Regions from separate parts of the Pararhizobium sp. P1_E7 genome, predicted to be linked through region 1. Evidence: predicted binding sites of a transcription regulator. Region 1 holds the regulator's gene; each other region holds the start of a gene.

Region 1 (8,044 bases):
GCCAGACCTTGTCCGCCTGCTCCTTCAACGCCGACACAAGATGCGGATGTGCATGACCGAGCGAATTGACCGCGACACCGGCGGCGAAATCGAGATAGCGCGTGCCATCTTCAGTGATCAGCCAGACGCCTTCGCCGCGCTCGAACCGCAAGGGCGCACGGGCATATGTGTCATAAAGCGGCGTGGCATCGGCCATGGCGCGTGTCTCCTCAAACCATCACGGCAATTATACAACCAGATCCTCAACGAGGCTGCGGGCAGCCCGTAAAAAATCAAAATGCCGCCTCGCGGCGGCAGGGGCACTATCTTCATTTCGCACTGCAATGTCAACAAAAGCCCATGATTTCCGGCAATTCGGGCAGACACAGCGGAAGCGATTTTTTTTAGCCGGATACCCTTGCAAAAATGCCACGCATCGCAAGCAAGTTGGGGAAAACTCAGAAATCGATTCGGCGGGATTCCCCGGACTCTTGTCAGCGAGTCCCCCGGGCTCTACGTTAAGAAACAATTACTAGAACGCATGCGGCGGACCTAGTCACCAAAAGTGTTATCGCGTTTCAGCCTCGGAGCACATCCAGGGCTCGGTGGAGGATTCGACCATCACCAACGCTGGGAATGGAGACAAGACCATGAATTGGACTGACGAGCGGGTCGAAAAACTCAAGAAATTGTGGTCCGAAGGTTTGAGCGCGAGCCAGATCGCTGCGCAGCTCGGCGGCGTCAGCCGCAATGCCGTCATCGGCAAGGTTCACCGGCTCTGCCTGCCGGGCCGCGCCAAGGCTGGCGGCAGCACGACCACGGCACGGGCAAAACGCCCCGCGCCTGCCGCAGCTCCCCGCGCACCGAACAACTACACCGCATCGCGCATGACCGCCACCCGCACAATGACGCGCACCACCGGTGCAGCCGTCATGAAGGAAGAATTGGAAATCGACGCGATCGAGGATCAGGAAGCAGCACCGGCGGGCAACAACGTCGTTGTTCCGATGTCGCGCCGCCTGGCACTGACGCAGCTGACCGACCGCACCTGCAAATGGCCGATCGGCGATCCGATGAAAGAAGAATTCCACTTCTGCGGCAACGACTCCCCGGACACGTCGCCCTACTGCACGTTCCACGCCAAGCTGGCCTACCAGCCTTCCGCGGAGCGCCGCCGGGCACGCTGAGGCCGGATTGCTTTTTACGAAAAAGGGGCCCAAGCGGCCCCTTTTCTACGTCTGGGCAATACAGAAGCTCAGCTTTCCAACGAATAGCCTGCGCCGCGCACTGTGCGGATCACATCCTGCATGTTGGAAAAATTCAGAGCCTTGCGCAAACGGCCGACATGGACGTCCACCGTGCGCTCGTCGACATAGATGTCGTGACCCCAGACACCGTCCAGCAGCTGCGAACGCGAGAAGACACGGCCCGGCGAGGCCATGAAGAATTCGAGCAGACGGAACTCCGTCGGTCCGAGGCGGACTTCACGGGTCTTGCGGTGAACGCGGTGGGTTTCGCGGTCGAGTTCGATATCGCCGCATTTCAGCAGCGTCGACAGCACTTCGGGCTTGGCCCGGCGCAGCATCGCCTTGACCCGCGCCATGAGTTCCGGCGTCGAGAACGGCTTGACCACATAGTCATCGGCGCCGGTGGCAAGCCCGCGGACGCGCTCGCTTTCCTCGCCGCGTGCCGTCAGCATGATGATCGGCAGGCGCTCTGTCTCAGAGCGCTGGCGCAGCCTGCGGCAGAGTTCGATGCCGGAAACGCCCGGCAGCATCCAATCGAGGATCAGGAGATCGGGTAGGCGTTCCTGCAGGCGCATTTCCGCCTCGTCGCCACGATTGATCGTATCGACTTCGAACCCTTCGGCCTCAAGATTGTATCTGAGGAGAACGCTAAGCGCCTCTTCATCTTCAACAACGGCAATTCTTGGCAACATGCAGTCAGCTCCTAGGCGCCCGGCCGGCTGGCCGAAGGCTTGCCGAGCGGCTCCAGCGGCCGCTCGCGCAGTCATTACGTAAGGCTTTACTTACTTAATCACGCGATCAATTGCCGATCGCGCCGACGGTGTTGGCTGTATCGTCCTTCGGACGCTCACCAACGGGTTGCGCGCCGGTCGCCATGTAGTAGATGGTTTCGGCGATGTTGGTGGCGTGGTCGCCGATGCGCTCGATGTTCTTGGCGCAGAACAGAAGATGCGTGCAGGGTGTGATGTTGCGCGGATCTTCCATCATGTAAGTCAGCAGTTCGCGAAACAGCGACGTATAGATCGCATCGATCTCGCCGTCGCGTTCGCGAATGCTGTTGGCCTTTTCCGGCGAGCGCGAAGCATAGACGTCGAGCACTTCCTTGAGCTGGACGAGCGCAAGCTCGGCCAGATGCTCGAGGCCGCGGGCAAGCTGGCGCGGCAGGCTGGCGCTGGAAACGGCGATGACGCGCTTGGCAGTGTTCTTACCGAGATCGCCGACCCGCTCCAGATCGGCCGCGATGCGGATCGACCCCATGATTTCCCGCAGGTCGGCGGCGACCGGCTGGCGTTTTGCGATGGTGACGATCGCCTTCTCGCCGATCTGGCGCTCGGCCTCGTCGAGGATGGTGTCGTCGGAGATGACCTTCTGGGCGAGCGCCAGGTCGGAATTGACCAGGGCGCGCACGGATTCGGCCACCATCTGTTCGGCCAGACCGCCCATCTCGGAGATGCGGCGGGTCAGGTACTTCAGATCTTCGTCATAGACGGAAGCAATGTGCGTAGACATGATTGTTTTTCCTTGCGATCACAATCCGGGTTGGAAGACCGCCACCCTGCCGGCATGGAAGGGTGGGGAAGCGCCTTCAGCCGAAACGGCCCATGATGTAGTCCTGGGTACGCTGGTCGTCCGGATTGGTGAACATCTTGTCGGTGTCGTTTTCCTCGACGAGATTGCCGAGGTGGAACATGGCGGTGCGCTGCGACACGCGTGCAGCCTGCTGCATCGAGTGCGTGACGATGACGATCGTAAAGTTCGTGCGCAGTTCGTGGATCAGCTCTTCCACCTTGGCGGTCGCGATCGGGTCCAGCGCCGAACAGGGCTCATCCATCAGAATGACTTCCGGGCTGACGGCGACGGCGCGGGCAATGCACAGGCGCTGCTGCTGACCGCCGGAGAGACCGGTGCCGGATTCATGCAGGCGGTCCTTGACCTCGTTCCAGAGACCGGCCTTCTGCAGGCTCGACTCGACGATCTGGTCAAGTTCAGCCTTGGTGCGGGCGAGACCATGGATCTTCGGACCGTAGGTGACGTTCTCGTAAATCGACTTGGGGAACGGGTTGGGCTTCTGGAAGACCATGCCGACGCGGGCGCGAAGTTCAACGACGTCGATGCTCGGGTCGTAGATGTCACCGTCGTCGAGGGTAATCTTGCCGGTGACTCGGCAGCCGTCGATCGTGTCGTTCATGCGGTTGAGGGTCCGCAGGAACGTCGACTTGCCGCAGCCCGACGGGCCGATCAGCGCGGTGACCGTGTTTTCGCGAACGTTGAGGTTCACATCGAAAAGCGCACGCTTCTCGCCGTAATAAACCGAAACGTCCTTTCCGATCATCTTGAAAGGAACAGTGTTCATTTTCTGGTCCAGCGCCTTTTCAACTGCTGCTTCTGACATCATGTTCATGTTTCTACCTCACTACCAGCGCCGCTCAAAGCGACGCCGCAACAGGATTGCGCCAAGGTTCATGACGACGAGGAAGATCAAGAGGATCATGATCGCACCCGAAGTCCGTTCGACAAATGCACGTTCGGCTTCGTTGGCCCACATATAGATCTGGACCGGCAAGGCAGTGGACGGCTCCATCGGCGAGCCGGGATAGTCGACCACGAAGGCCACCATGCCGATCAGGAGCAGCGGCGCGGTTTCACCGAGCGCATGCGCCAGACCGATGATGGTTCCTGTCAGGACGCCCGGCATGGCCAGCGGCAGGACATGGTGGAAAATCGTCTGCATCTTCGAGGCACCCAGGCCAAGAGCGGCCGAGCGGATCGACGGCGGGACTGCCTTCAAGGCTGCACGCGTGGCGATGATAATCGTCGGAAGCGTCATCAGCGTCAGGACAAGGCCACCCACGACAGCGGCCGAACGGGGCATGCCGGCGAAGTTGATGAAGATCGACAGGCCAAGCAGACCGTAGACGATCGACGGAACAGCCGCGAGGTTGTTGATATTGACCTCGATGAGGTCTGTCAGCCTGTTCTTGGGCGCGAACTCTTCCAGGTAGATCGATGCTGCAACGCCGATCGGAAGGGCAAGCGCCAGGACGATCAGCATCATATAGAGCGAACCGAGGGCAGCGACGCCGATGCCCGCAGCTTCAGGCCGGCTCGATGCGCCATAGGTGAACAGGCCGGTGTTGAACTGCTTGGCCATGGCACCGGTCTCGGACAGCTTTTTCATCCATTCGAGTTGCTGGTCCTTCACCTTGCGGTTGGCCTCGGCAACGGTCAGGTCGATCTGCCCCTTGTTGGCGCTGTCGATATTGCCTTCCGCCAGCAGGGAGACATTGGCAGTCGTGCCGATGAGTGTGGGATTGGCAACGACCAGATCGCGAAGCTGCGTCCGGGCGCTTGCCGAGACCATGTCCGTCGCCTGCTTGACGAGCGGCTTGTTGGCGGGATCGATATCGAGAGCCTTGACCAGCGCATCGCGCACCAGAAGCGGATAGTTCGCCGTCATCAGCTTGGTGGGATTTGCACCACGCTCGTTCTTCGGATCGATGATCTTTTCCGAAAACTCGATCGGCAGCGTGATCGCCGTCTGCTGGAAGGCCGTGTAGCCCTTGGAGACGACAGTCCACAAAAGAACGAACAGGAAGAACAGACCGATCAGGATGGCGATGAGCCCATAAGCCTTGAAGCGGCGTTCGGCAGCGTAGCGCTTCTTGATGCCGATATCGCGTCTTGCCTGCGCCGGGCGCACGAAGGAGGACTGTACGGAGGATGTCATGTCGGTCATTCGTACTGTTCCCGATACTTGCGCACGATGTAGAGTGCATAGATGTTGAGGCAGAGCGTGATGGCAAACAGTGTGATGCCCAGCGCGAACGCCACCAGTGTCTGCGGCGAGTTGAACTCGAGGTCGCCCGTCAGCTGATTGACGATCTTGACGGTGACCGTGGTCATCGCTTCGAACGGGTTGAGCTGCATGCGGGCAGCAACACCTGCAGCCAGCACCACGATCATGGTTTCACCGACAGCACGCGAGGCCGTCAGCAGCAAGGCGCCGACGATACCGGGCAGAGCAGCCGGCAGGATAACGCGCTTGATGGTTTCGGAGCGTGTGGCGCCGAGGCCGAGCGAACCGTCACGCAGCGAGCGCGGCACCTGCGTAATGATGTCGTCCGACAGCGACGACACGAACGGGATCAGCATGATGCCCATGACGAGACCGGCGGTGAGAACGCTCTGCGCCTGGATGAAGTTAACGTAGTTCCCGGTGACCAGGCCGTTCAGCTCAGCGGAGATATCGCGCAGGAAAGGCCCGACCGTCACCAGCGCGAAGAAGCCGTAGACGATGGTCGGGATGCCGGCGAGAATTTCAAGGAGCGGCTTGGCAATGCCGCGGACCGCAGGCTTTGCGTACTCGGCCATGTAGATGGCGGCGAACAGGCCGACAGGCACCGCAAACAGCATGGCGACGAAAGCGATGTAGAGGGTGCCGGCCAGAAGCGGCAGAAGTCCGAACTGTCCTTCCGTGCCACCGCTGCCCGCAGCCGAGAACCGCGGATCCCAGACCGTGCCGAAGAAGAACGCGCTGGGGGATACCGACTGGAAGAAGCGGATCGCCTCAGACAGCATGGAGCCGACGATACCGACTGTCGTCAGGATCGCGATGGAAGATGCCACCAGGAGGGCACCGAGCATGACGCGCTCGACCCGGTTTCTGGCCCGGAACGGCGCGCTGATGCCGCGAATGGCGAAAACGGCGCCGGCGATCGCGATGATCAGCACGACGGCGCTCATTGTCCACCGGCTGCCATCCTTCAGAGAGTTGTACTGCTGCGCTGCCTCGACCATGTAAGGCTCGCCGGCATTTGCCATCGGCACGCCCTTGGCCGCCAAGGCATCGCGAAGGTTGCTGGAGCCACTTGTGACGGCCGCAAGTTCGTCGCTGTTCAGCAGCTTCAAGCCGTTGGCGACCTGCATGACCTGACCGAGCATGAGTTCGGTGGTCGCGCCGCCCTGGCTGCGCACATTCTCCGGCAAAGCAGTTCGAACGGAATTTTCAACGAAAAACGGGCTGGCGATCAGCCAGACGGCAAGAACGAACGCAGCCGGCAAAACCGCCCAGATGGCAACATAGACGCCATGATAACCGGGAAGCGAATGCAGGGCGGAAAGTTTGCCTTTGGAGCTGGCCATCGCCCGTGCGCGGCCGGCAAAATACGCCGCAAGGCCAACGATCAAAATGATCAAAAGAATAAGAGAAGTGCTCATCGATATGTCCCCCCGGCCTTGTCAAACATGAAAGCCGGCAAATCCGCATACTCGGGAGGTCCGGCACGGCAAAACTGCCGTGCCGGATTTTTGAGGTGTATTAGAGCATGTTGCCGTCGGTGAAGGCCTTGCGGTCAGCTTCGCGCTCGGCGTCCGGAGCCGGAACGAGACCATAGGCAGCCAGCGGGCTATCCGGGCCGACCATCTGGTCGTCGAGGAAGAATTCAACATATTCCTTCAGGCCCGGGATAACGCCGAGGTGAGCCTTCTTGACGTAGAAGAACAGCGGGCGGGAAACCGGATATTCGCCCGAAGCAATCGTTTCGACCGACGGAACGATACCGCTGACGGTCGCAACCTTCAGCTTGTCAGCGTTGTTTTCATAGAAGGACAGGCCGAAAACGCCGATACCGTTCTTGTTGGAAGCGATACGAGCGAGTGTTTCGGTGTAGTCGCCGTCGATATCGATCGCCAGACCGTCCTTACGAACAGCGATGCACTTCTTGGCAGCTTCCTTTGCGTCGGGAATAAGAGCCTTGATGGCGACGTCAGCACCCGCGTCCTTGCAGCCGTGGGCCAGCATCTTTTCGTCGAAGACTTCGCGCGTGCCGTGCTTTTCGCCCGGGATGTAAGCGGCGATTTCAACGTCCGGCAGGTCCTTGTTGACTTCCGACCACTTCTTGTAAGGGTTGGCAACGAGCTTGCCGTCGACAACCAGTTCAGCGGCGAGCGCCAGGTAGAGGTCCTTCGGGACGAGCTTCAGATCGGCATTGCCCTTATCCGTTGCGAAGACGATGCCGTCATAACCGATCTTGACTTCCTGGACTTCAGTGACGCCGGCTGCCTTGCAGGTTTCCAGCTCGCTGTCCTTGATCTTGCGCGATGCGTTGGCGATATCGATCGTGTCCGGGCCAACGCCCTTGCAGAATTCCTTCAGGCCGGCACCGGTGCCGCCGGATTCAACAACCGGGGTCTTGAAGTCGGGGAAGGTTTCGCCGAACGTTTCGGCAACAATCTTTGCGTAGGGAAGAACGGTCGAGGAACCGGCAACCTGGATCTGGTCGCGAGCAATGGCAACGCCAGCAAAAGCGGCGGATGCAACCAGAGCTGCAACAGTAAGTTTCAAGGACTTCATCAGAATACTCCCATAATGGGCTTGTGTGGGTGCGCTTTTCACCAGCGCTCGCTTTCGCCGTGTCGATCGGCCGCCCTAGTTAGCGCCCGATGCCCACACCTTTTATGTCAACTTGACGAAACATTTGTGACATATCAACTATTTGAAATAACTGTGTATTTTTGACATGTGACTTTTCAGGCGATGGGTTTGTGTCAAAACCTCACCGTAAAGACCGTACCCTTGCCGACTTCGGACTGAACCAGCAGTCTGGCGCGATGCCGGGTCAAGATATGCTTGACGATGGCAAGCCCCAGACCGGTGCCTTTTTTCGATCGGCTGGCTTCGACGTTAACCCGATAGAATCGTTCGGTGATCCGCGGAACGTGCTCCGCCGCAATGCCAGGCCCGTGATCGCGAACCGAAACCTCTGCGGGCGCATCGCCACCACCTGAAAGCGCGACCTCGACCTTTTTGCCCTCCTGGC
Region 2 (8,044 bases), on a different contig from region 1:
TTGCCGCCTTTGCTGCGGCAGGCCGCGCCTGTGCGATCTTCGTGGCCCATGATCTCGATGCCGGGAACCTCGAACTGCTGCGCCATGGGCAGATCCATTTCGTCCTGCATCATGACTTGAAGACCGATGTGCGCACCGCGTTTCGGGCGGTGATGGGGCGAAGAGGCGCTTTGATCAGCCCGGGGGCTGCGCGCCTGTCGGCGGTGGAGGTCATCACCCCCTATAACATTCCGGCGCCCCAGCGCTGATCAGGCAGCCTGTTCGTTTTGCGGGAGATGATCCGCAACGGCAAGATCATCGGCGGTCTGAACGCGATTGCGGCCGCGACGCTTGGCCAGATACAGCGCCTGATCGGCCAATGGCACGATTTCACGGGCGATTTTTCCGTGTTCGGGGGCAAAAGCCACGCCGATGCTGCTGCCGACGCGAAGCGACTGTCCCTCGAACGGCACCGGCACCTGCGTTTCGACGAGCAGCGCGTCGGCAAGCGCCATGACATCCGGGCGCGACACCGTATGATCGAGAATGATGACGAATTCGTCGCCGCCGAGCCGGGCAACGACGCCACGATTGGCAACACGGGCGGCAAAGCGCGATGCAAGCGTCTTCAGCACGGCATCGCCGGCCGGATGACCATGGGTGTCGTTGACGGCCTTGAACTTGTCCAGATCGAGGCAAAGCAGCGAGAACGGCCGCTCCGTGACCTTGGCAAGCGACGCATGCAGGACATCGTCGAAACCGCTGCGGTTCAACAGGCCGGTCAGGCGGTCGTGCTTGGCAAGATGCCGGTTTTCCGCTTCGCTGGTCTGGAGAGCTGAAAACACCGCTCCAAACCGGGCCGCGATGAAGGCCATGATCAAAGAGCCCAGCATCGCAATGACGATCACGCTCGGCAGCGTCTCGGATCGAACGAAACTGCCCGGCGCCCGCGGCGTCCAGGCCGCGACCATGCAGGCAGGCTGGAAGCAATCGCTGATCGCGACCTGAATGGAGCCCTTCGGCACCTGGCGCAACGGTGCAAAGCCGAGATTGTTAATGTTGAGCCTGTCTTCCATATCGCGGACCATACGGCCGGTGAAAGGCTTGACGGTGATCATGAACACCGGTCTGCGCCGGCTGGCCGGAATGTCCAGCGTCCTGGGAACGACAGCCTGAACCACGACGATACTCATCTTGCCGTCGATCATCCGCAGGTCCGCGGCGTGGATGCCCGGTAGAGGCGCTGCCAGCGCATCCTTGTCCGTCTCCGTGGATCGCAGCGCCCAACCGGCCCCCTTGGCGACGAGTGCCGTCTCGTAAAGGTCGTTCGCCTTCTCGATGAGGTCATCGACCCATTTCAGGGTTCGCGCGCCCAGTTCAGGATCGACCTTCTGGCCGTTCTCCACGGCCAGCAACGTGCGGCTGGAAGCGTCGGCAAAGATCATCCAGGAAAAACCGAAATCCCTCCACAGCCAGCCAGTCAGCTCTTGCCGGACGAAAGCATCGGTGAAGGTTCTGTTGGCGAGCTGCGCGAAACTCTTGTCCCAATAGGACAGCTGGGCCTGATACTGGACGACGGCATCGACCTGATGCTGCATCTCGCTTTCGACCAGTTTTCGCTCGGCGGTCAGCCCGAACCGGTCGGCCTCGGTGACGGAACGGTCGAGCACGAAGGCAAGGCTTGCGACGATCAGGAAGGCAACCAGCGTGCAGGCTGCATGGATGCCCAGTACCGCCTTGCCCGACTTCCGCTTTGCCACCTTTGCCGCCATGCCCGCCTCAACTGGTCTTTTTCGCCGAACCAGCCCTCAAGGTTCACGCGTGGATTGAGGCAAAGACTAGCGGGAAAAGCGCAAGTTTCATTTAAACAAGCTGGTTGGAAATCCGTTAATTGCGGCGGCCCTCTAGCGCGGAAATGACGGTGATCCCGGGCCTTACACGCGCGAACATCCCTTTTTCACGCTGTTGTAAATCGAGTAACGGTTCCTGAAGAAGAATCTTTGTCAAAGTGCCAGAGCCATAAGACTTTGTCGTGAAATTTGGAGCAACCGCACGCAAAGCCTTTCCCAACCTGGCAATTGAAACCCATCCATTGTCCGTATCGGCACCAAGCGTTTTGATTGCCGCACTTACAAGAGACAGCAAGCCCTGCTCTTTGCCTGACTTCCCGGCGGGTTTCATTTGAGGTTTCGGCGTCGAGGCAACCGGAGCCGGAACATTGGCGGGCGGGACAACGATATGAAAGGCGTCGCAGCTTTGGCGAAACAATGCGGATGCCTGCTGGCCGCCGATGCCGACCACGAGCTTGCCGGCTCCGCGCAGATAGATGGCAAGCGGGGTAAAATCGCCATCCGAAGATACGAGGCAGAAAACATCAACTTTGTTGGCAAACAACAGTTCCACCGCGTCGATTGTCATGCGCATGTCGCTGAAATTCTTGCTCTTGATCGGGCTTGAAACCTGAATGGTGTCAACTGCATAGGGCACGGCAGCCTCAAGCCAGCTTGAGCCTCTCCCTTGGGCAAAATCGCCATAGGCGCGGCGCATTACCGTCGCCCCATGGGCGCCTGCTTCGCGTAGAACAGACGCGGCGAAATCTCCGGATACGTTTTCCGCGTCAATAAGCACCGCAACTCGGTGATGAACGGGCATTTCCCCTTCCCCTACTTTAGAAAACAATAGGAAAAGGAATGATTGTGCGCAAGATAAACAACAACCGCTGTTGCGTATTTTTGTATTGCGCTACTAAACGAAAATCCCGTCAGGGTGCCGGCTGATAGCGCACGAAGGCAAACTCCTTGCCATCGGGCGACCAGTTGGGAACGTTGATCGAGCCCTGCCCGCCGAACAGGCCGAACAGGATGCGGGCATTGCTGCCATCCGGTTCCATCAGCCGCAGCCGGACATTGAGGTCGCGCGGATGGTCGAAGACGTCGCCATCGTAGGAGATGACGAGCAGGTGCTTGCCATCGGGCGACGGATGCGGGAACCAGTCGCCGTATTCGCTGTCGGTAACGCGTGTGACATCGGAGCCATCGGGCCGGATGCGCCAGATCTGCATCTGGCCGGTCCGGCTGGAGTTGAAATAAATCCATTCTCCATCCGGGCTGTAGTCGGGCCCGTCATTGCGTCCCTCGCCGAAGGTCAGCCGCGTCTCATCACCGCCATCGACAGGGATGGTGTAGATATCGAAGACCTGGTCGCGGATGCCGCAATAGGCAAGCGTCTTTCCGTCCGGCGACCAGCCATGCCAATAGGACGGCCGGTTCTCAGTCACCTGCTTTGGCAGCCCGCCCGTCGCAGGAAGCGTATAAATGGTGGACGCGCCGAACTCGGTCTTGTCGCTGATGACGATGGTTTTGCCGTCGGGCGAGATGCCGTGATCATTGTTGCAGGTGCGTGCAAAGCCCGTGTCGATCAGCACCGGTTCGCCGCCGGAAAGCGGCAAGCGGTAGAGCAGGCCGTCACCGTTGATCACCAGCGACTGTCCATCGGGCGACCAGTTCGGAGCCTCGACCAGCTCATCCGTTTGCCAGACCACCCGGCTTTCACCGCTGGCAATCGTGTAGATTTCGACCGAGCTGCGCATCCTGCTTCTTCCTTTCCGAAAACTACCGGTCGCGGAACCGGTTGGTGATCGGATAGCGGCGGTCACGGCCAAAATTCTTCTGGGTTATCTTCACGCCCGGTGCCGATTGGCGGCGCTTGTATTCGGCGATGTAGAGCAGATGCTCGATCCGGTGCACCGTCGCCTCGTCGTGACCACGCGCCACGATCTCTTCGGTGCCCATCTCCTTCTCGACCAGGCATTCGAGGATATCGTCAAGCACCGGATAGGGCGGCAGCGAATCCTGGTCGGTCTGGTTCGGGCGAAGCTCGGCAGACGGCGCCTTGTCGATGATGTTCTTCGGGATGACTTCGCCCGACGGCCCGAGCGCGCCCGGCGGCACGGTGGTGTTGCGCCAGCGCGACAGCCCGTAGACCTGCATCTTGTAGAGATCCTTGATCGGATTGAAGCCGCCGTTCATGTCGCCATAGAGCGTCGCATAGCCAACCGACATTTCCGACTTGTTGCCGGTGGTGACAACCATCGAGCCGAACTTGTTGGACAGCGCCATCAGGATCGTGCCGCGTGTGCGGCTCTGCAGGTTTTCCTCGGTGATGCCGGATTCCGTTCCCTCGAACGTTTCCGAAAGCGCACTGAGGAAGCCCTGCACCGGCTCCTCGATCGGCACGATGTCGTAACGGCAGCCGAGCGCCTTGGCGCAATCCTCGGCGTCCTTGAACGAATCCGACGAGGTATAGCGATAAGGCAGCATCACCGTGCGCACCCGCTCCTCGCCCAGCGCATCGACAGCAAGGGCCGCGCAGATCGCCGAATCGATACCGCCGGAGAGCCCAAGCACAACGTTCTTGAAGCCGTTCTTGTTGACGTAGTCGCGAAAGCCCAGCATGCAGGCGCGGTAGTCGGCCTCCTCCTGTTGCGGCAGGCGCGACATCATCCCCTGTTCACAGACCCAGCCGTCGCCGTTTCTGCGCCACTCGGAGACGGAAAGGCTCTCCTCGAACTGGCTCATCTGGAAGGCCATGCTCTTGTCGGCATTGAAGGCGAAGCTGGCGCCGTCGAACACCAGTTCGTCCTGGCCGCCGAGCTGATTGGCGAAAATCAGCGGCAGACCGGTTTCGATCACCTGGCGAAGCACCACCTGATGACGGACATCGACCTTGCCGCGATAGTAGGGCGAGCCGTTCGGCACGAGCAGGATCTCCGCTCCGCTTTCCGCCAGCGTCTCGCAGATGCCGAGATCATTCCAGATTTCCTCGCAGATCGGGATGCCGATCCGCACGCCGCGGAAATTGACCGGCCCCGGCATGGCACCTTCGGTAAAGACCCGTTTCTCGTCGAATTCGCCGTAGTTCGGCAGATCGACCTTGTCGCGAAGGGCCAGAACCCGGCCTCCATCGAGAACGGCAACGGAGTTGTGGCGCCCCGCTTCGCCCTGCCGCGGATAACCGACGACGACACCCGGGCCGCCATCGGCGGTGTCGGCGGCGAGCGCATCGATCGCCTTCTGGCAGGCTTTGAGAAAAGCCGGCTTCAAAACCAGATCCTCCGGCGGATAGCCGGAAATGAACAGTTCGGTCAAAAGCAGAAGGTCGGCGCCGCTGCGCGCCGCGTCGGCGCGCGCTTCCCGGGCCTTGGCAAGATTGCCGGCAACGTCTCCCACAGTCGGGTTCAGCTGGGCAACCGCGATGCGGAACGTCGTGGAAATGGTCTTTTGCGCGGTCATGAACAGGCCTGTACTTGAGCTTGCTATCGCGGATGCCGGGGCATCCGGTGATGTGTTTATCGCATTTAGCCTCAAAATACCCCGTGCTTGCCCGCAAGTCAGAAAAAAATCAATTCAACAGAGGATTGCAGCGCCTGAGCGCTGGCTGAAAGCCGCTGCGCCGCTCCGTTTCCCCCTTGAAAGCACCATCGAAAAAAGACGGGGGAAAACGCCGCTTGAATTATTCATCCTCCGTTCAAGATGACATCTGTATGACATTAGGAAGACAGTTTTGTAAAAATTGGAGACGGCCTTGGCCAGTTTTGAATCGGCAGCAATCGCTGCCACCGCTTCCAGGTCCTATGGCCCGCAAATCGGTTTCGGCCACCGCCATGCCAAGGCGCTTTCCATTGCAAGACACCTCTCCCTGTCGCTGCTTTTGTCGATTACGCTGATCTTCTTCGTCGAATGGATCGCCCGCAATTCGGTCACGGAAGCAGCGCTGTTTTTCCTCGACCCGGCCCGCCCGGCCTGGACCACCGCCGGCGTGTTCTTTCTGCTGTTCCTGGCAATTGATGCGGCCTTCGCGCGCGAAAATTATGGCGTCATCCTGATTGCGCCGCTGGCGCTTGTGCCGGCGCTCGTCAGCCGCCAGAAGCAGATTTTCCTGTCCGATCCCCTTTATCCGACAGACTTCCTGTTCGGGCGCCAGATCATGGAACTGATGCCGGTTCTGGTCAGAGACCGGCCCTGGACAGCTGTCGGCATCGTTGCCGGCATGGTTGTCGCGGTCGTTGCCCTTGCCTGGCTTGCCCGGTTCGCCTGGCGGCGCTTTCCTGTGCTGACCCGCCGTCAACGCCTGACACGGCTCGCCGTCGCGCTGCCGCTGCTGGGCGCGTTCTACCACCTGATGGACTACAACAACTTCTCCTGGGTGCGCGATCGCCTGCAGGTCATTCCGATCATGTGGGACCAGACCGAAAACTACCGTCACAACGGCTTCACCATGGCGTTTGCGCTCAATCTGCCGATGGCCAACGTCACGGCGCCCGCAGGCTACATGTCGGAAGCCATCAACAAGATTCCGACCAAGCCGGTGCCGGCAGGCACGACCCATCGCGGCAAGCCCGACGTGATCGTGCTGATGAGCGAATCCTTCTGGGATCCGACCCGCCTGCCAAACGTCAAGCTGTCGCCCGATCCGATGCCGACCATCCGCGAAATGCAGTCCGGCAACGTGTTCTCGCCCGAGTTCGGCGGCATGACGGCCAATGTCGAATTCGAGGCGCTGACCGGCTTTTCGAACGCCTTCCTGCCCTATGGCAGCATTCCCTACCAGCAGTATATCCGCAACCCGATCCCGTCGCTTGCCACCTTCTTCCGTGGCGAAGGTTACGTTTCGCGTGCCGTTCATCCGTTCCAGAAATGGTTCTGGAACCGCAGCGCCGTCTACAAGGCCTTCGGCTTCGAGCAGTTCAGGTCGGAAGAGAATATGCCGGTGATGCAAAAGCGCGGCATCTTCGCATCGGATGAATCGCTGACCAAGGAAATCATCCGCCAGGCCGACCAGCTGCGCGATCCGTTCTTCTTCTTCACCGTCACGCTGCAGGGCCATGGTCCCTATGAGGCAAACCGCTACGCCAAGAACACCATCAAGGTCGAAGGCAATCTTCCCGCCGTCGACAAGCAGGTTCTCGAAACCTATGCACAAGGCATCAAGGAAGCCGACGACAGCCTGAAGATGCTGATGGACTGGGCCAAGGAGCGTGACCGCGAGACGATCATCGTATTGTTCGGCGATCATCTGCCGCCGCTCAACACGGTCTATCCGAATACCGGCTTCATGAACGACGTCACGGCGTCGCGCAAAGGTTCGCTCGAGCAGATGAAGGCGCAGCATGAAACACCGCTGGTCGTCTGGTCGAACAAGACCGGCCCGGTCAAGGATATCGGCACCATCAGCCCGGCCTTCCTCTCCTACCAGATCCTCAAGCAGGGCGGCTTCGAGCATCCCTACTACACAGGCTTCCTCGGCAACATCTTCGACAAATACCGCGTCATCGACCGCTACATGCTCGTCGATGACAAGGGCAAGGAAACGGCCGCCTGGGCACGGCAAAAGACGATCCCGCCGCGCATCCGCGACTATCGTTTCCTGCAGCACGACATGATGTTCGGCCAGCGCTTTGGCACGGAACGGTTCTTCCAGTCGCATGCGGATCTGTTCGCCGGCGCGGCGATGTAAAAAGAAGGGGGACGCCGGCGATCGGCGTTTCCGCAATTTACCGGCATGGGCCCATACCAAGTCTCGATAATAGAGATAGGTTTCTATCATCGAGACTCGGTATAAAACGGGCAACGTTATTTGACGGAGCCGGCCCATGTCTCACCTCGACGAAGTCTCCCACCTCCTGTTTGGCAAACCGAGCACTGAACTCGGCGACGTGGAACGCCATGTCCTGCGGCACGCCAAAGAACGCAAGATCCTGTCCCAGGACACCAACGCAGCCTTCATTGCCGGTCAATCCTTCGGTGACCGGACGGCAGACAGCATTGCCCGCATTGGCGGCTCCTGGGGTTTTATCGTCGCATTCCTCATCTTCCTCGCCGTCTGGGCCACCGCCAATACGGTTTTGCTGACACAAAATGCCTTCGACCCCTACCCCTTCATCTTCCTCAACCTGCTCTTGTCGATGATCGCAGCGCTGCAGGCGCCGATCATCATGATGTCGCAGAACCGGCAGGCAATGAAGGATCGTTTCGATGCCTCGAAGGACTACGAGGTCAATCTCAAA
Region 3 (8,044 bases), on a different contig from region 1:
GGTCGATTGCACGACATTGACGTACCGGCGCAGGATCTGGTCCTCGTCAAGGCTCGGAACGGCGTTCAGGGCCTCTTCGATGGCGGCGCTCAGCGCGGCAATGCGCTTCGTTCTCGGCTTGTCTTCGAGCACAGGGTCCATGCGAGTGACGAAAAGCTTGAAAATATCCGAAGCAATAGCCGGATATTTGTTCAGCGTGTCAGCGAGATAACCCTGGGAATAGGTGATGCCGGTCTGGCGCAAGTAACGCGCGTAAGCGCGCAAAACCGTCACTTCGCGCGCGGTCAGCCCGGCCAGCAGGATCAGCCGGTTGAAGCTGTCGTCCTCGATCACGCCGTTCCAGGCGGCCAGATAGGCCTCCTCCAGCATTGGTCCGGTCTTGTTGAGATCGAGCAGATGCCCGTCGCGATGGACCAATTCCATATCGTGCAGAACAACGAGGCGCTCGCCAGCCGTTGCGCAGGAAACGGCAATATCGTGGGTCTGTTCGCTGATGACCCGGAAGCCGAGGTTTTCAAGCAGCGGAACGCGATGCGACAGCGAGACCGGCTCGCCGGCGTGAAAAATCTTCAGCTCCAGCGATTCCGGTCCCTTGCCGCGCTTCTGGTAGAAGGCGATGCGGATCGGGTCGCCCGGCGAGCAGGCGGCGATATCAGCGAGATCGGCATGGGCCTCGGCTGGCGTGAAGGCGGCCTGATAGGCTTCGTTGACGGCGATGGACACGTCGTCATGGCGGGCGAGCAGGTTGAACCGGTCGATCCAGCGGGTGACGATGTCGCGGACCGCGTCTTCAAGCTTCGCCTGCGCCACACGCGGCGTCTTGCCGCCGGAACGGCCGATAATGAAATGCACCCGCGCCAACCCGCCCTCCGGGAAAGCCGGGTAATAGGCCGAAACGCGGCCGTCATAGACGGTCTTCAGATAGAGCCCGATCTTTTCGCGCACATCGGAATCATACTGTTCGCGCGGCACGTAGACGATAACGGAAACGAAACGATCGAAATGGTCGATGCGCGGCAGAACCCGGATTCGCGGCCGGTCGGCCAGTTCGTTGATCTGCTCGCAGAAGCTTGCCAGCAGGCTGACATCGATCTGGAACAGGTCGTCGCGCGGGTAGGATTCCAGTGTATTGGTCAGCATCTTGCCGGAATGGCTCTGCGGATCGAAGCCGAAATGATCGACGATCTTTTCGACCTTGAAGCGCAAAAGCGGAATGTCCGCTGCCGGCCGCGTATAGGCGCTCGAGGTGAACAGACCGACAATGCGCAGTTCGCCGGTGACATTGCCCGCCTCGTCGAAGCGCTTGACGCCGATGTAGTCCATGTAGGCGCGGCGGTGCACCACCGATTTGACGTTCGCCTTGGTGACGATGAGAAAATCCGGACCGTTGAGGAAGGCAAGGATTTCCGGCGTCGTCAGTACGGCATCCTTGCCCTGACGCAGCACGCGCACGTCGGGATTGGAGAGGATGCCGAGACCGCGGCCTTCGCCGCGTTCGACCACGGCATCGTCGCCCTTGCCGGAATAGGTGTATTCGCGCATGCCGAGGAATGTGAAGTTGTTGCCGCGCAGCCAGCGCAGGAACGCCAGCGCTTCGTCGCGGTCGCCCTTCTTGCGGCTCGGTGCATGGTTTTCCAGCTCATTCATCGCCTGATCGAGCAGCACCGTCATCTGGCTCCAGTCGCCGACGGCCTGGTGAACCTGCGACAGCACGTTGGCGACGCGTTCCTTCAGGTCTTCCGCTTCTGCCGCGGTCAGCTTGGCCAGGTGAATCTGGATGTGACTGATCCGGGTGGCGGGATCGCTCTTCTCTTCAGGATCGAAAATTTTAGCCGGCTTGCCTGCCTCGATAACCAGAATGGGGTGTACGGCAAGGTAAATGTCGCGGTGCGTGCTCGTCACCTCGCCCATGATCGAATCGTAGAGAAACGGCATGTTGCGGTCAGTTACGGACAGGACTGATACGTCGTCGCCATTGGGTGCAATCCCCTCGACCGTCTCAACGCTGATTACCGGCCGGTCGCTTTCCTTGTGGCTGATGGCCGTCAGCGCATGGGCTGCCGCCAGCGCCAGCATGTCGGGCGTATAGGCATCGAGATCGTCATGGCTGGCGCGGCGAAAAAGGATCTCCGGAGCGAGCAATTTCAGCCCGAGCGCTTTGCCGGCTTCGCTCACCGCTTCGAAATGACGGTCTTTTTTTGGATTGTATTTGGTGCCCATGACGTATCTCCCCGCAATCACCATTTTGGCCGAACCTAACAGAAGAATTGCTCATGGCGATTGTTTTTGTGGCTATTTTTCGGCCAGATTGATCCAAATCGGAATGGTTTTGTGAAATTTTTGGCAAAGATTCGCCGATTTTCGAATTCAATCGGTTGTATTTGCATATTTCGTTGTTCTGATGAATGAGCCGGAAATGCGCCCTCTGATCTTTTGTCAGCCGCAGTTGACAGCGGCATGACTGTCGGGCGATCTGGGCAGGTCGAAACAGCGGAAAATCAGATATGTCCGAGCCTGCACCCGGCGCCGTCATCGTCATTTCAAGCCATGTGATTCGCGGCTCGGTCGGCAATCGCGCGGCCGTCTTTGCGCTTGAGACGTTGGGCTATCCGGTCTGGGCCGTGCCGACGGTCATCCTGCCATGGCATCCGGGCCATGGTCCATCGACGCGGGTGACGGTCGGCGAAGAGGATTTCGGCAGGCTGATCGATGATCTGATCCGCGCCCCATGGACGGGCGAAGTCCGCGCTGTCCTCTCCGGCTATCTTGGTGCTGCCCACCAGGCGGAAGGCGTCGCGCGCCTGGTCGAGGCCTTGCGGGAGAAAAAGCCCGATCTGTTTTATGCCTGCGATCCGGTGATGGGCGATGCCGGCGGGCTTTATGTGCCGGAGGCGACGGCAATTGCGATGCGCGACCGGTTGCTGCCGCTTGCCTCTCTTGCCACGCCGAACAGGTTCGAACTGTCCTGGCTCTGTGGTGCAGATCTTGACACAAATGCCGCTATTCTCGAAGCCGCGCTGTCGCTTGGGCCGCCTCGCATGCTCGTTACCTCGGCCTTCCCGATGATGCAGGGCAGCACCGGCAATCTCTATCTCTCCGGCAATCACGCGTTGCTCGCCGAACATCGGCTGATCGACAATCCTCCCAACGGGACGGGCGATCTTCTGGCGGCGCTGTTTGTCGCCCGGCTTCTGGAAGGGCTGAACGAGGAGCGGGCCTTGCAACTGGCCACTGCCAGCGTCTTCGAGATCATCGCCCGCACCGGCAAGCGCGGTGCCGACGAATTGACGCTTGAGCGCGATGCGTCCAGCCTTGCGACGCCGATGGCCATGGTTCAGATGCGACGACTGATGCATCCCGGGCAGAAACGCCGGTCGTGATTCTGTTCGGCCTATCTACCCCTTGCCAGCCCATGCCTTGAGCGAATAAACCGTTTCCACCCTACGCAAAACGATACGAAAAATTCCACGGATGTTACCGGCGGCGCGGGCTGCCGTAAATTTGCCTGTGTGCGGCGCAGGAAGATGGTATGTCGTGTGCGGCTGACATGCAAATGTACATCTCAATTGTCTTAAATAGTTGGAGTGATCGAGCACCATGCAGCGTTTCCCGGACCATTTGCTGAACGGCTACAACAACTTCATGAGCGGCCGCTTCAATGAGCAGCAGAAGCGTTACAAGGCCCTGGCCGAAAGCGGCCAGCAGCCGAAGACGCTTGTTATTGCCTGTTGCGACAGCCGGGCAGCGCCGGAAACCATCTTCGACAGCGGACCCGGCGAATTGTTTGTGGTGCGCAACGTGGCGAATATGATGCCCCCTTACGAACCGGACGGTCATTATCACTCGACGTCGGCCGCTCTTGAGTTCGCCGTCCAGGTTCTGAAGGTGAGCGATATCGTCGTCATGGGTCATGGCCGCTGCGGCGGCATCAAGGCGGCGCTCGATTTGGATGCGGAGCCGTTGTCGCCCGGCGATTTTATCGGCCGCTGGATGAATCTCCTTAAACCCGCCGCCGAACAGATTCACAGCAATGACATCATGACCGTGGCGGAACGCCAGCGGGCGCTGGAGCGGGTGTCCATTCGCAATTCCATAGCCAATCTGCGCACTTTCCCCTGCGTCCAGATCCTCGAACAGCGCGGCAAGCTGCAGCTGCATGGCTCCTGGTTTGACATCTCGACCGGCGAGCTTTGGGTGATGGACCCGAAGACCGGCGATTTCGCCCGGCCCGGCATGTGATTTTTCGCTTGCGGCGTTTTGGCGCGGCGGCGTGCTTCAGATGCGCGCCGTTGCCACGAGTGAGCGCGACATGGCCAGCAAGGTCGGGATCGCATTCTGCGCCGAAAACAGCGTGCCGCTGACAAAGGCGCCGTTGATGACCAGCGCCAGCTGCAAGGCCAGTTCCTCCGGGCGCTTGACTCCCAGGCGCTCGGCTATCGCTTTCAGCCGCTGCCTCAGTTCTTCCTTGTGCATCCGTGCCACGGCGCGTGCCGGGTGCGCGGGATCGGGAAACTCCGCCGCGACATTGATCTGCGGGCAGCCGCGATAGTTCGGACGACCGGCGCGTTCGCCGATCCAGCCCATATGCGCTTCAAGTTCGGCTTCGGCATCGCCTGCGTGCCCCCCGGCATCGCCTGCGTGCCCCCCGGCATCGCCTGCGTGCCCCCCGGCATCGCCCGCGTGCCCTCCGGCATCGCCCGCGTGCCCTCCGGCATCGCCCGCGTGCCCTCCGGCATCGCCCGCGTGCCCTCCGGCATCGCCCGCGTGACGCTGCGCGACCTCGTCCCACACTCTCCAGAAATCGTCGTCCTCGCGCTGCAGGAATGCGGCAATGAGGTCGTCCTTGGTTCGGAAATGCCGATAGAGGCTGGTTTTCGCCACCCCCGCTTCCGCCACGATCATATCGACCCCGACGGCGCGCACACCCAGGCGATAAAACAGCTCTGAGGCCGTTTGCAGAACCCGCAATCTGACCTCGGGATTGGTTTCCGCCTTCTCGTCAGGCGTGGTGGCTAGCGTCATCGGCTGATCTCCTTGCGGCCAATATGGCATATCCTCGCTTGACACGCTACAGACTTGTTTGTATCGCTTGTGAACAGACAGGTCTGTATCGTGTGATCAATATTGCAGGGAGGCGCATATGCTCGATCATCATTCATCAGGAGACACGCAGGGACAGAAAGTGGCCGTCTTCGGGGCCGCGGGGCACACCGGGCGTTTCGTGATCGCGGAACTGTTGCGGCGCGGGTTCGGTGTCATCGCAATCGGCCGGGATCAGGAAAGGTTGGCATCTCTTGCGGAGGGAAACGGCAGCGTCGAAGCCAGACTGGCCGCCGTCGAGGATCCTTCATCGCTTGATCGCGCCTTTGAAGGAGCGGCGGTCGTGATCAATTGCGCCGGGCCATTCCTTGATACGGCCGAACCGGTAATCTCGGCTGCACTGCGGGCGCGTATTGCCTATCTCGACATGACGGCCGAGCAGCCGGCCGTACTGTCCATCTTCGAGCGCTTTGCCGAGCCTGCCAAGGCGGCGGGGGTCGCCATCGTCCCGGCCATGGGGTTCTATGGCGGCCTGGGCGATCTGCTGGCAACGGCTGCAATCGGAGACTGGACCTCGGTTGACGATCTGCGCATTGCCATTGCACTCGACAGCTGGTTGCCGACGCAGGGCACGCGGCGAACCGGAGAACGCAACACCGCCCACCGCCTCGTCATTAACGGCGGACAATTGCAGCCCCTGCCAAGCCCCGCGCCCACCACGTCCTGGCGCTTTGCAGCGCCGTTCGACAGTCAGGACATGGTCGAACTGCCGTTTTCGGAAACGATCCTGATTTCCAGGCATCTGACGGTGGGCGCGTTTCATAACTATCTCAACTTGACGCCGCTTCGTGACCTGCGCGATGTGAATACGCCATCGCCCGAAGCTGCGGATGAAACGGGGCGATCAGCCCAGGTTTTCCTGATGGAGGTTGTCGCGCAACGGGAGGGAGAGGTTCGCCGCGCCTCCGTGACGGGACGCGACATCTACGCGGTCACGGCTCCGCTGATCGTCGAAGCCGTCCAACGGCTTCTTCGCGATCCAGGTGAAAAGAGCGGTGTTTTTGCCCCCGGCGAACTCTTCGATGCAGAACAATTTCTGCAGAGCCTGGCGCCACAACACCTGGCTTATAAGCCCGCCATACCCGTGTGATGGTATCGTCTGCGCGCCTGCGCCGGCACCTTAAACAAAAAATCCGCAGTCCGGTTTCCCAGACTGCGGATAGGTCTCATTCCAGAAACCCTGTGGCCTATCAGCCGCCGTCGATTTCGGCGCCGATGATGGCGATCGCCTGCTGATAGACGCTGGCGGCGTTCCAGCCCTGGATCGCACCGAAATTGCCCTCGCCCGGCTGGTAGCCGCCACCGGCGCTCCAGCCGTGGCCGCGCAGGAAGTTGGCGGTCGAGGCAAGCGCGTCAGCCTTGGAGCGAACCATGTCGATATGGCCGTTGCCGTCGCCGTCGACACCGAATTTCAGCACGTTGGCGGGCAGGAACTGTGTCTGGCCGATTTCGCCGTGGGCGGCACCGCGCGCGTCCGGGCTGAGGTCGCCGCGCTGCACGAGGGCCAGCGCCGCATAGAGCTGGTCGGTGAAATAGTCGGAACGGCGGCAGTCAAACGCCAGCGTCGAAACGGCCGAGAGCGTATGTTCCTTGCCCATGAAGCCGCCGAAACCGGTTTCCATGCCCCAGATTGCGATGATCGGGCCGGCCGGAACGCCGTAGCGGCTTTCGATCGAATCGAAGAGAGCAGCGTTCTGCGCTTTCATCTTCTTGCCGCGCGAAATGATCGTCTGGCCGCCACGCTTCTGCATGAACTGGTTGAGCGACAGCTTGAAGCTCTTCTGGCCACGGTCGGCGCGGATCGTCGCCTTGTTGTAGGTGACGTTGGCGAAGGCCTTGTTGAGGGCAGCCGGGCTGATGCCGCGGCCCGCGGCTTCGCCCTTGAAGTCCTCGACCCAGGCGTCGAAGCCTGCCGATGTGTTGCTGCACTGTGCGGCCGATGCAACGGAAGGCAGAATTGCCGCCGCTATCATCGCCGTGAAACCTGCCAGTACGCACTTTGCCTTGCGCATGAAAAACCCCGTATTGCCCGAATCCAAATTTGTGTCCGCAAAATGCCAGTCTTTGCGGCCTCTGTCACGACGCTGGCACAGTATCGGGAGGACGTGTTTCACGTGAATCCTCCTTTTGACTATGAAAAATCGTCGCAGTTGCCTTTTTACAAAGAAGCCCCGCACCCCGTTTAACGGATCATGCGAGGCTTTTATTCGTTAGACTTTATGTCAGGCGGCCTGCTTCTTCGCCTTGATGAGGCCGCGATTGACGAGAAGCTCGGCAATCTGGATGGCGTTCAAGGCGGCGCCCTTGCGCAGGTTGTCGGAAACGACCCAGATGTTCAGGCCGTTCTCGACAGTTGCGTCTTCGCGGATACGCGAAATATAGGTCGCGTCTTCGCCAGCGCTCTCGTAAGGCGTGATGTAGCCGCCGTTCTCATGCTTGTCGATGACGAGGCAGCCCGGCGCTTCGCGCAGGATGTCGCGGGCCTGGTCGGCGCTGATCTCGTTCTCGAATTCGATGTTGACCGATTCCGAATGGCCGATGAAGACCGGAACGCGCACGGCGGTGCAGGTGACCTTGATCTTCGGGTCGAGCATCTTCTTGGTCTCGGCCAGAACCTTCCACTCTTCCTTCGTATAGCCGTCCTCCATGAACACATCGATGTGCGGGATGACGTTGAAGGCGATGCGCTTGGTGAACTTCTTCGATTCGACCGGATCGGCGACGAAGACGGCGCGGGTCTGGTTGAACAGCTCGTCCATGCCTTCCTTGCCGGCGCCGGAAACCGACTGGTAGGTCGAAACGACGACGCGCTTGATCTTGGCGAAATCATGCAGCGGCTTCAGCGCGACCACGAGCTGCGCGGTCGAGCAATTCGGGTTGGCGATGATGTTGCGCTTGGTAAACTGGGTGATGGCGTCCGGGTTTACTTCCGGAACGATCAACG
Region 4 (8,044 bases), on a different contig from region 1:
ATCAGATGCTGATCTTTGAAAGCACATTCCTGGTGCTCGCCACCATCAACGCGACTCTTTACGCGCTGATGGCCTCGGCTGCCCGCCAGACGATTCGAAAACCCAAAGTCCAGGCCATCGTCAACCGTACCGGCGGCTCTCTTTTGATCGGCGCAGGCCTTCTGACTGCGGGCCTGCGGCGTGCTGGCGCCTGAAAAAGTGCCTCATGCTTGCGGTTCACCGCCTCATAGGTTAATGACGTTCAGCGCATGGCGGCTCCCGGCTGCTGATTTGCAGGGGGCTGTGGGGCCTGACAGCACGAAAGTGACAGCATGGCTAATTTCCGTTTTTTCGTTTCAAAACCGGCTGTTACGGCCTGTGCTCTGATCTCGGCATCGCTGGCTGGCGGTTGTTCGAGCGTCGAGCGAACGCCGATGGAACAGCTGATGGCGGTGCAGACGGTAACGCCGCTGCCGAAGCCCGGAACGGAAATGACGGCTTACGCTCTGCCGACCCCAGACGGCGCGACATCGGCGACCGCAGCAGCGCTTGCTGCTGAAACAGCGATGATGAAGCCCGGCGAAACCACAACGGCACAGGTTGCCGCTACCAATCCGGTAACGATGCCGGCGACCGCTGCCAATGCCCTGGTGGCCCCCCAGACGTCTGCAGCTGCCCAGGCGGCAACAGCCGCCACGCTGCCTGAAACGGCAAATGCGCTGGTATCTGCAAAGACCGATCGCGTGCCGCAGATACCCGAAGGCATGATGATGGCCGCGATGGAATCGGATTTCGATACCGGCGAACCTGTCGGCCTGGAAACGCTGGTCGCCAATCACATGATCGTGCCGATGCCGAAGCCGTCGATCGGCGCCAGCGCCTATGCGATGGCAAAGAACATCCCGGCCTCGCTGGGTATCGGCGCCAAGCCGACAAGCTCGCGCCCCGAACTCGATCGCCTGATCGCCTATTATGCCAAGCTCAACAATATCCCGGAAGAACTGGTGCACCGTGTCGTCAAGCGCGAAAGCACCTATAATCCGCGGGCCTATCACTCCGGCAATTACGGCCTGATGCAGATTCGTTACAATACGGCCAAGGGACTTGGCTATGAAGGGCCGGCCGAAGGCCTGTTCGATGCCGAAACCAATCTGAAATATGCGACGAAATATCTGGCTGGCGCCTGGATGGTGGCCGACAACCAGAACGACGGCGCGGTCAAGCTCTATGCCAGCGGCTATTACTATCACGCCAAGCGCAAGGGCCTGCTCGAAACACTGGGCATGAAATAGGCCTGCTGCATAATTCCTTTAATCGGAATCGATTTAAGGAAAAATTATGCGGCAAATTCAAGGTGTTACAGCGACGTTTTGCGCATCATGAATGACGTGCGGCGCTCTAGCCAGCCTGCCCCATAGCCTGTCGGATTTCGAGGCGGTCAGTTGACCGCCTCTATTATTTTGGCTTGCAGCTGGCGCACGTCATAGCCGCTGCGCGACGGCGTGAGGCCCAACCGAACGACCGCAAGCCCGAGCGACGGCACCAGCATCACGGTCTGGCCGTCATGCCCCTGCAGCCAGTAGGCATCGCCGGGCAAAGGCGGGCCGCCGTCATTTCCGAACTTCGTCCAAACCTGCCCTGCCCCATAACGGCCGCCGGATGCCTTGGTTGGCGTGTGCATGTAGCTGACAAAGTCCTGCGGCAACAATTGCTCACCGTTCCAGCTGCCGTTCTGCAAGAGGAAGAGGCCAAACCGGGCCCAATCACGCGCTGTCGCATACATATAGGAAGAGCCGACAAAGGTGCCGTGCGCGTCGGGCTCCAAAACCGCGCTGTTCATGCCGAGCGGCCTGAAAAGCGCCGCGCGCGGAAAGGTCAGTGCCTCGCGCACGCTGCCGAACGTGTCCATCCAGAGCCTCGACAGGATGGTCGAGGTGCCGCTGGAATAGCTGAAACGCTCGCCTGGCTTTGCCTCCAATGGCTTGGCCGCTGAGAAATCGGCCATGTCCCCTTCCAGATAGAGCATGCGCGTGACGTCGGTCACATCGCCATAGTCCTCGTTGAACTGAAGTCCGCTCTGCATGGCCATAAGATCGGCGAGTTTGATCTGACTGCGCGGATCGTTTCGCCATTGCGGCAACAATTCAGTCCGCTCAAGCGACATCTGGCCGTCACGGATCCGCAAGCCGATCAGGGCAGCCGTCACCGACTTGGTCATGGACCAGCCGAGCAGCGGCGTCGCGCTGTTGAACCCCTCGCCATAGTTTTCCGCGACGATCCTTCCGTCCTTGACGACGACGATGGCGCGCATGCCGGGCCCGGACAGCTGCGGGTCGGTCAAAAGCGTCTGGACTGCCGGGTTGACTGCCGTGCCGCTGCCATCGGGCCACGGTTTGCCGTCATCCGATTGCGGTGGCCGGCGGCGAAGCTGCCTGTTTCCGGGAAAAGTGGCGAATTCGCCCTCGGTCACATTGGTGCAGCCGAGCCCCTCGCGATAGATAGCCCGGCCGGGTGCGGCAAAACCGAACATGCGCGCCGTGACTGCTTTTCGCGTTTCATCGACGGATATCCGCACCAGGCGCAGGAGGGGGTGTCCGGGCGCCTGGACGTCATCGGCTAGAACCGTGTTCGCATCCCTGCCGGCAATGAAAACGTTGGAGCAGACAATCTTGGCCGCATAACCGTCACCGACCCGCAGCAGCTCCGGCGGCACGACGGCAAGCCAGCCCACGAAAGCCGTGACGGCTGCCGATACCGAGCCTGCGAGCCAGAACCACCTTTTTTTCCGCATCCGCATCGTCCCTGCTTCGCCATGGCCAGAAGAACAGGATTCCATGCATTTAGGAAGGCTTTGTGGCAATCACGTTGGTGCTAAACATGTTTCTAGTGGCGATCGATCGCACCTCGAGCTTTTCCGGCCCCGGGGGGACAGCATTCGCCCCTGCAATTCTACGGGTGAACATTGCATAAGGCTTTCGTCATCAAAGTGTAGCGGACTCGTCTTAGAAGCTCCTCCAACATTAACGGATGGCAGGATGACATGACCGATCTCGCACCCGATGCTGGCTATGGCAAACGAAACCGCAAGCTGAAAACCGCGCTTATCCAGCACAAGGCGCTGAGCCTTGACGGTCTTTCGGAACGTCTTTTCGGGCTTCTCTTTAGCGGGCTCGTCTACCCGCAGATATGGGAGGATCCAGCCGTCGACATGACTGCGATGCAGCTGCGGCCCGAGCATCATATCGTCACCATCGGTTCCGGCGGCTGCAACATGCTGGCCTACCTTTCTGCGGCCCCCGAACGCATCGATGTCGTGGACCTCAACCCGCATCACGTCGCGCTGAACCGGCTGAAGCTCGCCGCATTCCGGCATCTGCCCACCCATGCGGACATCGTCCGTTTCCTCGCCCGCCACGATCTTGCCAGCAATGTCCGGGCCTATGACCTTTTCATCGCACCGAAACTCGACAGAGAGACGCGCAAATACTGGAACGCCCGCGGCCTGACCGGCCAACGCCGTATCAAGGTTTTCGGCAAGAACATCTATCGCACCGGCCTGCTCGGACGGTTTATCGGTCTTGGCCACCTTTTGGCGCGGCTGCACGGTGTGGATCCGAGCGAACTTGCCAGTGCCCGTTCGATGCGCGAACAGCGCCAGTTCTTCGACGAGCGGCTGGCCCCCCTGTTCGACCGTCCGGTTATCCGCTGGATCACCAGCCGCAAGAGCTCGCTGTTCGGTCTCGGTATTCCGCCGCAGCAGTTCGACGAGCTGGCAAGCCTCAGCGCGGAAAAATCATTGGCGGGCGTACTGCGCCATCGGCTGGAAAAGCTCTCCTGCCATTTTCCTCTGAAGGAAAACTACTTTGCCTGGCAGGCCTTTGCCCGCCGCTATCCGATGCCGCATGAAGGCGAACTGCCCGTATATCTGCAGGCCGGCCGCCACGAGGCGATCCGCAACAATGCCGAGCGCGTCCATGTGCATCATGCCAGCTTTACCGAGCTTCTGGCCAAGAAGCCTGCAGGCTCCGTCGATCGCTACGTGCTGCTCGACGCCCAGGACTGGATGAACGACCGCCAGCTCAACGACCTGTGGGGCGAAATCACCCGCACCTCGGCTGAAGGCGCCATAGTGATCTTCCGGACTGCCGCCGAGGCCAGCATTCTGGAAGGCCGCGTCTCGGACGCCTTGCTCGGGCAATGGCGCTATGATGCTCAGCAGTCGCAGGCGCTCAATCTGAAAGACCGCTCGGCAATCTATGGCGGCTTCCATATCTACAGGAAAGCAGCATGACGGCGATCGAGACCGGTGCAGGCAGCAGCCATGCCGACCGCATGGACCGGATGTATCGCACGCAGCGGCATTTCTACGACCTGACCAGGAAATACTATCTGTTTGGACGCGACACGCTGATCCGCGAACTCGACATCCCCGCTGGCGCCGGCGTGTTGGAAATTGGTTGCGGCACAGGCCGCAATCTGGCGCTGATTAGCCGGCGGTTTCCGCACGCCCGGCTGTACGGGCTCGATATTTCCGCCGAGATGCTGATTTCGGCGCAGGCCAAACTGGCCCGGGAAGGCCGTCAGGATGCAGTGCTGCGCGTTGCCGACGCGACCGGCTTCACAGCTGGCGAATTCGGCCAGCCCGGCTTTGACCGCATCGTTATCTCCTATGCGCTTTCCATGATCCCGGAATGGGAAAAGGCAATAGACGCGGCGATTGGCGCGCTCAATCCGGGCGGTTCGCTGCACATCGCCGATTTCGGCCAGCAGGAGCGCCTGCCCCGCCTGTTCCGGCGCGGCCTTCAGGGGTGGCTCAAGCGGTTCCACGTCACGCCGCGAAAGACCATGACAACAGTGCTTGAGGCCAAGGCTGAAACCCTTGGTGATGCGCTTGCGTTCCGGCCTATCGGCCGCGGCTATGCATGGCTCTTCACTTATACCAAGTCTCGATGATAGAGACTTGGTATTGCCGGCGCCTCGCGTAATAGGCCGCCGCAAGCCCCGCGGAATGCTGCCGGTCTAATTTTCCCGGCGTAGACCACTACTTTTGGGTCGGTGGTACCGCTTTGGCAATTGCTGCTTGAAACTAACTCATTTTTTACGATGATGTGATGAAGATGAGGTTCAGGCCTCCGGGGGAATTCACATCAACGGATATCATCGTGTGAGGCAGCTTCGTCGATCGTTTCAGAACGGGAACCCCATGCGCCGGCTATTCCTGGCTCTCCTGCCTATTGTGAGCCTTCTTTCCGCCTGTACCTCGACAGACTACGATCTCGTCTCCACAGCCTCCATCCCGCCGAAATTCCAGGACAAGGATCCGCAGGATTTTGGCGCGCGCACGCCGCAGCTTCACAATATCCATGGTGTTGACGTCTCGAAATGGCAGGGCGACGTCGATTGGGTCAAGGTAAAGGCCTCAGGCGTCTCCTTCGCCTTCATCAAGGCGACCGAAGGCAAGGATAGGATCGACGCGAAGTTCAGCGATTATTGGCAGCAGGCCCGCGCCGCCGGCCTGCCCTATGCGCCCTATCATTTCTACTATTTCTGCTCGACAGCCGACCAGCAAGCCGACTGGTTCATCGCCAATGTGCCCAAGAGCGCCGTCTACCTGCCGCCGGTTCTCGATGTCGAATGGAACGGCGAATCCAAGACCTGCCGCTTCCGGCCGTCGCCACTGACCGTTCAGACCGAAATGAAGCGCTTCATGGACCGGCTCGAAGCCTATTACGGCAAGCGCCCGATCATCTATACCTCGGTCGATTTCCACCGTGACAATCTCGTCGGCCAGTTCAAGGACTATCATTTCTGGGTCCGTTCGGTCGCATCGCACCCGACGGAAATCTACGCGGAACGCCGCTGGGCCTTCTGGCAATATACCAGCACCGGCGTGATCCCCGGCATCGATGGCAACGCTGACATCAACGTGTTCGCGGGATCGCCGAAGAATTGGAAGAACTGGGTGGCAGCTGTCTCCAAGGCGCGCGAACAGGCCCAGAATTGAGCCTGCGAAAAGGGCGCATTTCTTCTTTCCGCCCCATTGCCGTGCGACAGCGGCTCCCATAATTTCGACGCTAACTGCGGCCTGTTTTTGAAAGGCCGTTTTGGCCGGCTCCGGCCCGACACAACAAGGACTTGCGATGACACGCAGCACACTGCGCTCCGTTCTCTCGATCGGCTTTCTCACCCTTTTGGCCTCATCTGCCCTTGCGCAACAGGCGGCCACACCTGCCGCACCGTGCGGCGGTGATCTCGCCACCTTCCTGCAGGGCGTCAAGGCCGAGGCGATTGCCAAGGGCATTCCCGCCGAAGCGGTCGATCGCGCTCTGGCCGGCGCTGCCATCTCCGAAAAGGTGCTGGGCCGCGACCGCGCCCAGGGTGTCTTCAAGCAGAGCTTTACCGAATTCTCCCAGCGCACGGTCAGCAAGGCGCGGCTGGATATCGGCGCCAAGAAGATGAAGGAATATGCCGCCGTCTTCGAACGTGCCGAAAAGGAATTCGGCGTTCCGGCCCCGGTCATCACCGCATTCTGGGCGATGGAAACGGATTTCGGCGCGGTTCAGGGCGACTTCAACACGCGCAACGCACTGGTGACGCTGGCCCATGACTGCCGCCGCCCTGAAATGTTCCGCCCCCAGCTGATTGCCGCGATCGAGATGGTCCAGCACGGCGATCTTGACCCGGCAACGACGACCGGCGCGTGGGCTGGCGAAATCGGCCAGGTCCAGATGCTGCCGGAAGACATTATCGCGCAGGGCGTGGACGGCGATGGCGACGGCCATGTCAACCTCAAGCAGAGCTCGCCGGACGCCATCCTGACCGCCGCCAAGTTCATCAAGAGCCTCGGCTTCACAGCCGGTCAGCCCTGGATCCAGGAAGTGAGCCTGCCGGAAAACCTGCCCTGGGAGAAGACCGGGCTGCAGGCCGGCATGACTGCCGGTGACTGGTTCGCACTCGGCGTCAAGCCGCGCGACGGCAACACCGCCTTCCCGCAGCTTGCCTCGTCACTGGTCATCCCGCAGGGCCGCCACGGCGTCGCCTTCCTGACCTATCCGAACTTCAACATCTATCTCGAATGGAACCAGTCGTTCATCTACACGACCTCGGCTGCCTATTTCGCCACCCGGCTGGCAGGCGCTCCGTCTTACGACACGCATAATCCGGAACCGGGATTGAACGATGAAGGCATGAAGGCACTGCAGACGAAGCTGCAGGACAAGGGCCATGACGTCGGCAAGATCGACGGCATCCTTGGCTCCGGCACGCGTGCGGCCCTTCAGAAGGAGCAGCTGCGTCTCGGCATTCCCGCCGATGGCTGGGCAACGCCGGCCGTTCTCAGCGCTCTTTAAGGTTCGATTCAGGAGGGTCCGCTTCGGGCTTGTTTTCCAATCGTGCCCGCCGCCGGTGGTGGCGGGCAAGACGGAACGCCCTGTAGCGCAGCTTCAGCGACCAACGGGCGCCGGCAAGGGCCGCACCCCGCTTCGATACCTCGCTCAATTCGCGCGCATAGGCGATCGCGAAGGCCTTGCGATAGGTGAGCAGATGTTCGGAAGCAATGTTTTCCAGCCGGTGCATCATGCTGACCCAAAGCGGCGAGACGAGCAACGAGACCGCCGTGACGGCGATTGCCACCTTGTAGGTATCAAACTGCAGGACACCGGCGCCAAGACCAGCAGCAGCAAGCACGAAGGAGAACTCGCCGATCTGCGCCATGGACAGGCCGGCGACCAGGGCGATCTGCGGCGATGAGCCGGTTTTGCGCAGCAGGAAAATGTTCAGCACGGTCTTGGCGGCAATGACGATCAGTGCAGCGGTCAGCACCGCCCAGAAATTCTCGCCGATGAAGGTCAAGTCGATCAGCAACCCGATCGATAGAAAGAAGACCACCAGCAGCACGCTCTGGATCGGCTCGATCACCGGTATCACCCGGCTGCGCAGCGTCGAGTTGCCGATCACGATGCCGGACAGAAATGCGCCATAGGCCGGCGACATGCCGGCAAGGCCCGAAACGGCTGCGGCACCAAAGCAGACGGCAAGCGCCCCGAGCGCCAATATCTCGACCTTG

Evidence for each region. Region 1 encodes PhoB, which activates phosphate uptake and scavenging genes when phosphate is short. Its sites were predicted from a motif close to TGTCATNNANCTGTCAT; they were not measured.
Region 2: the regulator PhoB is predicted to act here: its motif matches at 5,511-5,527, upstream of AC1D17_RS07790 (LTA synthase family protein).
Region 3: the regulator PhoB is predicted to act here: its motif matches at 2,447-2,463, upstream of AC1D17_RS07015 (NAD-glutamate dehydrogenase).
Region 4: the regulator PhoB is predicted to act here: its motif matches at 2,956-2,972, upstream of AC1D17_RS05300 (BtaA family protein).

Annotation. Positions count from the first base shown of each region.
Region 1 is NZ_JBFUBH010000032.1:6,147-14,190, forward strand. It holds gene AC1D17_RS21005 (acetylornithine transaminase) at 1-196, opposite strand, end outside; gene AC1D17_RS21010 (GcrA family cell cycle regulator) at 630-1,166, shown strand; gene phoB (phosphate regulon transcriptional regulator PhoB) at 1,235-1,918, opposite strand; gene phoU (phosphate signaling complex protein PhoU) at 2,025-2,735, opposite strand; gene pstB (phosphate ABC transporter ATP-binding protein PstB) at 2,812-3,627, opposite strand; gene pstA (phosphate ABC transporter permease PstA) at 3,640-4,962, opposite strand; gene pstC (phosphate ABC transporter permease subunit PstC) at 4,959-6,443, opposite strand; gene AC1D17_RS21040 (substrate-binding domain-containing protein) at 6,544-7,578, opposite strand; gene phoR (phosphate regulon sensor histidine kinase PhoR) at 7,773-8,044, opposite strand, start outside.
Region 2 is NZ_JBFUBH010000005.1:100,176-108,219, reverse strand. It holds gene AC1D17_RS07815 (LacI family DNA-binding transcriptional regulator) at 1-248, shown strand, start outside; gene AC1D17_RS07810 (diguanylate cyclase domain-containing protein) at 249-1,751, opposite strand; gene AC1D17_RS07805 (NYN domain-containing protein) at 1,867-2,631, opposite strand; gene AC1D17_RS07800 (TolB family protein) at 2,741-3,568, opposite strand; gene AC1D17_RS07795 (NAD+ synthase) at 3,591-5,270, opposite strand; gene AC1D17_RS07790 (LTA synthase family protein) at 5,623-7,494, shown strand; gene AC1D17_RS07785 (DUF1003 domain-containing protein) at 7,631-8,044, shown strand, end outside.
Region 3 is NZ_JBFUBH010000004.1:211,232-219,275, reverse strand. It holds gene AC1D17_RS07015 (NAD-glutamate dehydrogenase) at 1-2,220, opposite strand, end outside; gene pdxY (pyridoxal kinase PdxY) at 2,505-3,380, shown strand; gene AC1D17_RS07005 (carbonic anhydrase) at 3,598-4,239, shown strand; gene AC1D17_RS07000 (TetR/AcrR family transcriptional regulator) at 4,276-5,022, opposite strand; gene AC1D17_RS06995 (saccharopine dehydrogenase family protein) at 5,141-6,190, shown strand; gene AC1D17_RS06990 (lytic murein transglycosylase) at 6,291-7,112, opposite strand; gene AC1D17_RS06985 (aspartate-semialdehyde dehydrogenase) at 7,323-8,044, opposite strand, start outside.
Region 4 is NZ_JBFUBH010000003.1:131,469-139,512, reverse strand. It holds gene AC1D17_RS05315 (LysE family translocator) at 1-194, shown strand, start outside; gene AC1D17_RS05310 (transglycosylase SLT domain-containing protein) at 312-1,271, shown strand; gene AC1D17_RS05305 (serine hydrolase domain-containing protein) at 1,418-2,776, opposite strand; gene AC1D17_RS05300 (BtaA family protein) at 3,020-4,270, shown strand; gene AC1D17_RS05295 (class I SAM-dependent methyltransferase) at 4,267-4,932, shown strand; gene AC1D17_RS05290 (glycoside hydrolase family 25 protein) at 5,183-5,983, shown strand; gene AC1D17_RS05285 (lytic murein transglycosylase) at 6,120-7,328, shown strand; gene AC1D17_RS05280 (cation:proton antiporter) at 7,315-8,044, opposite strand, start outside.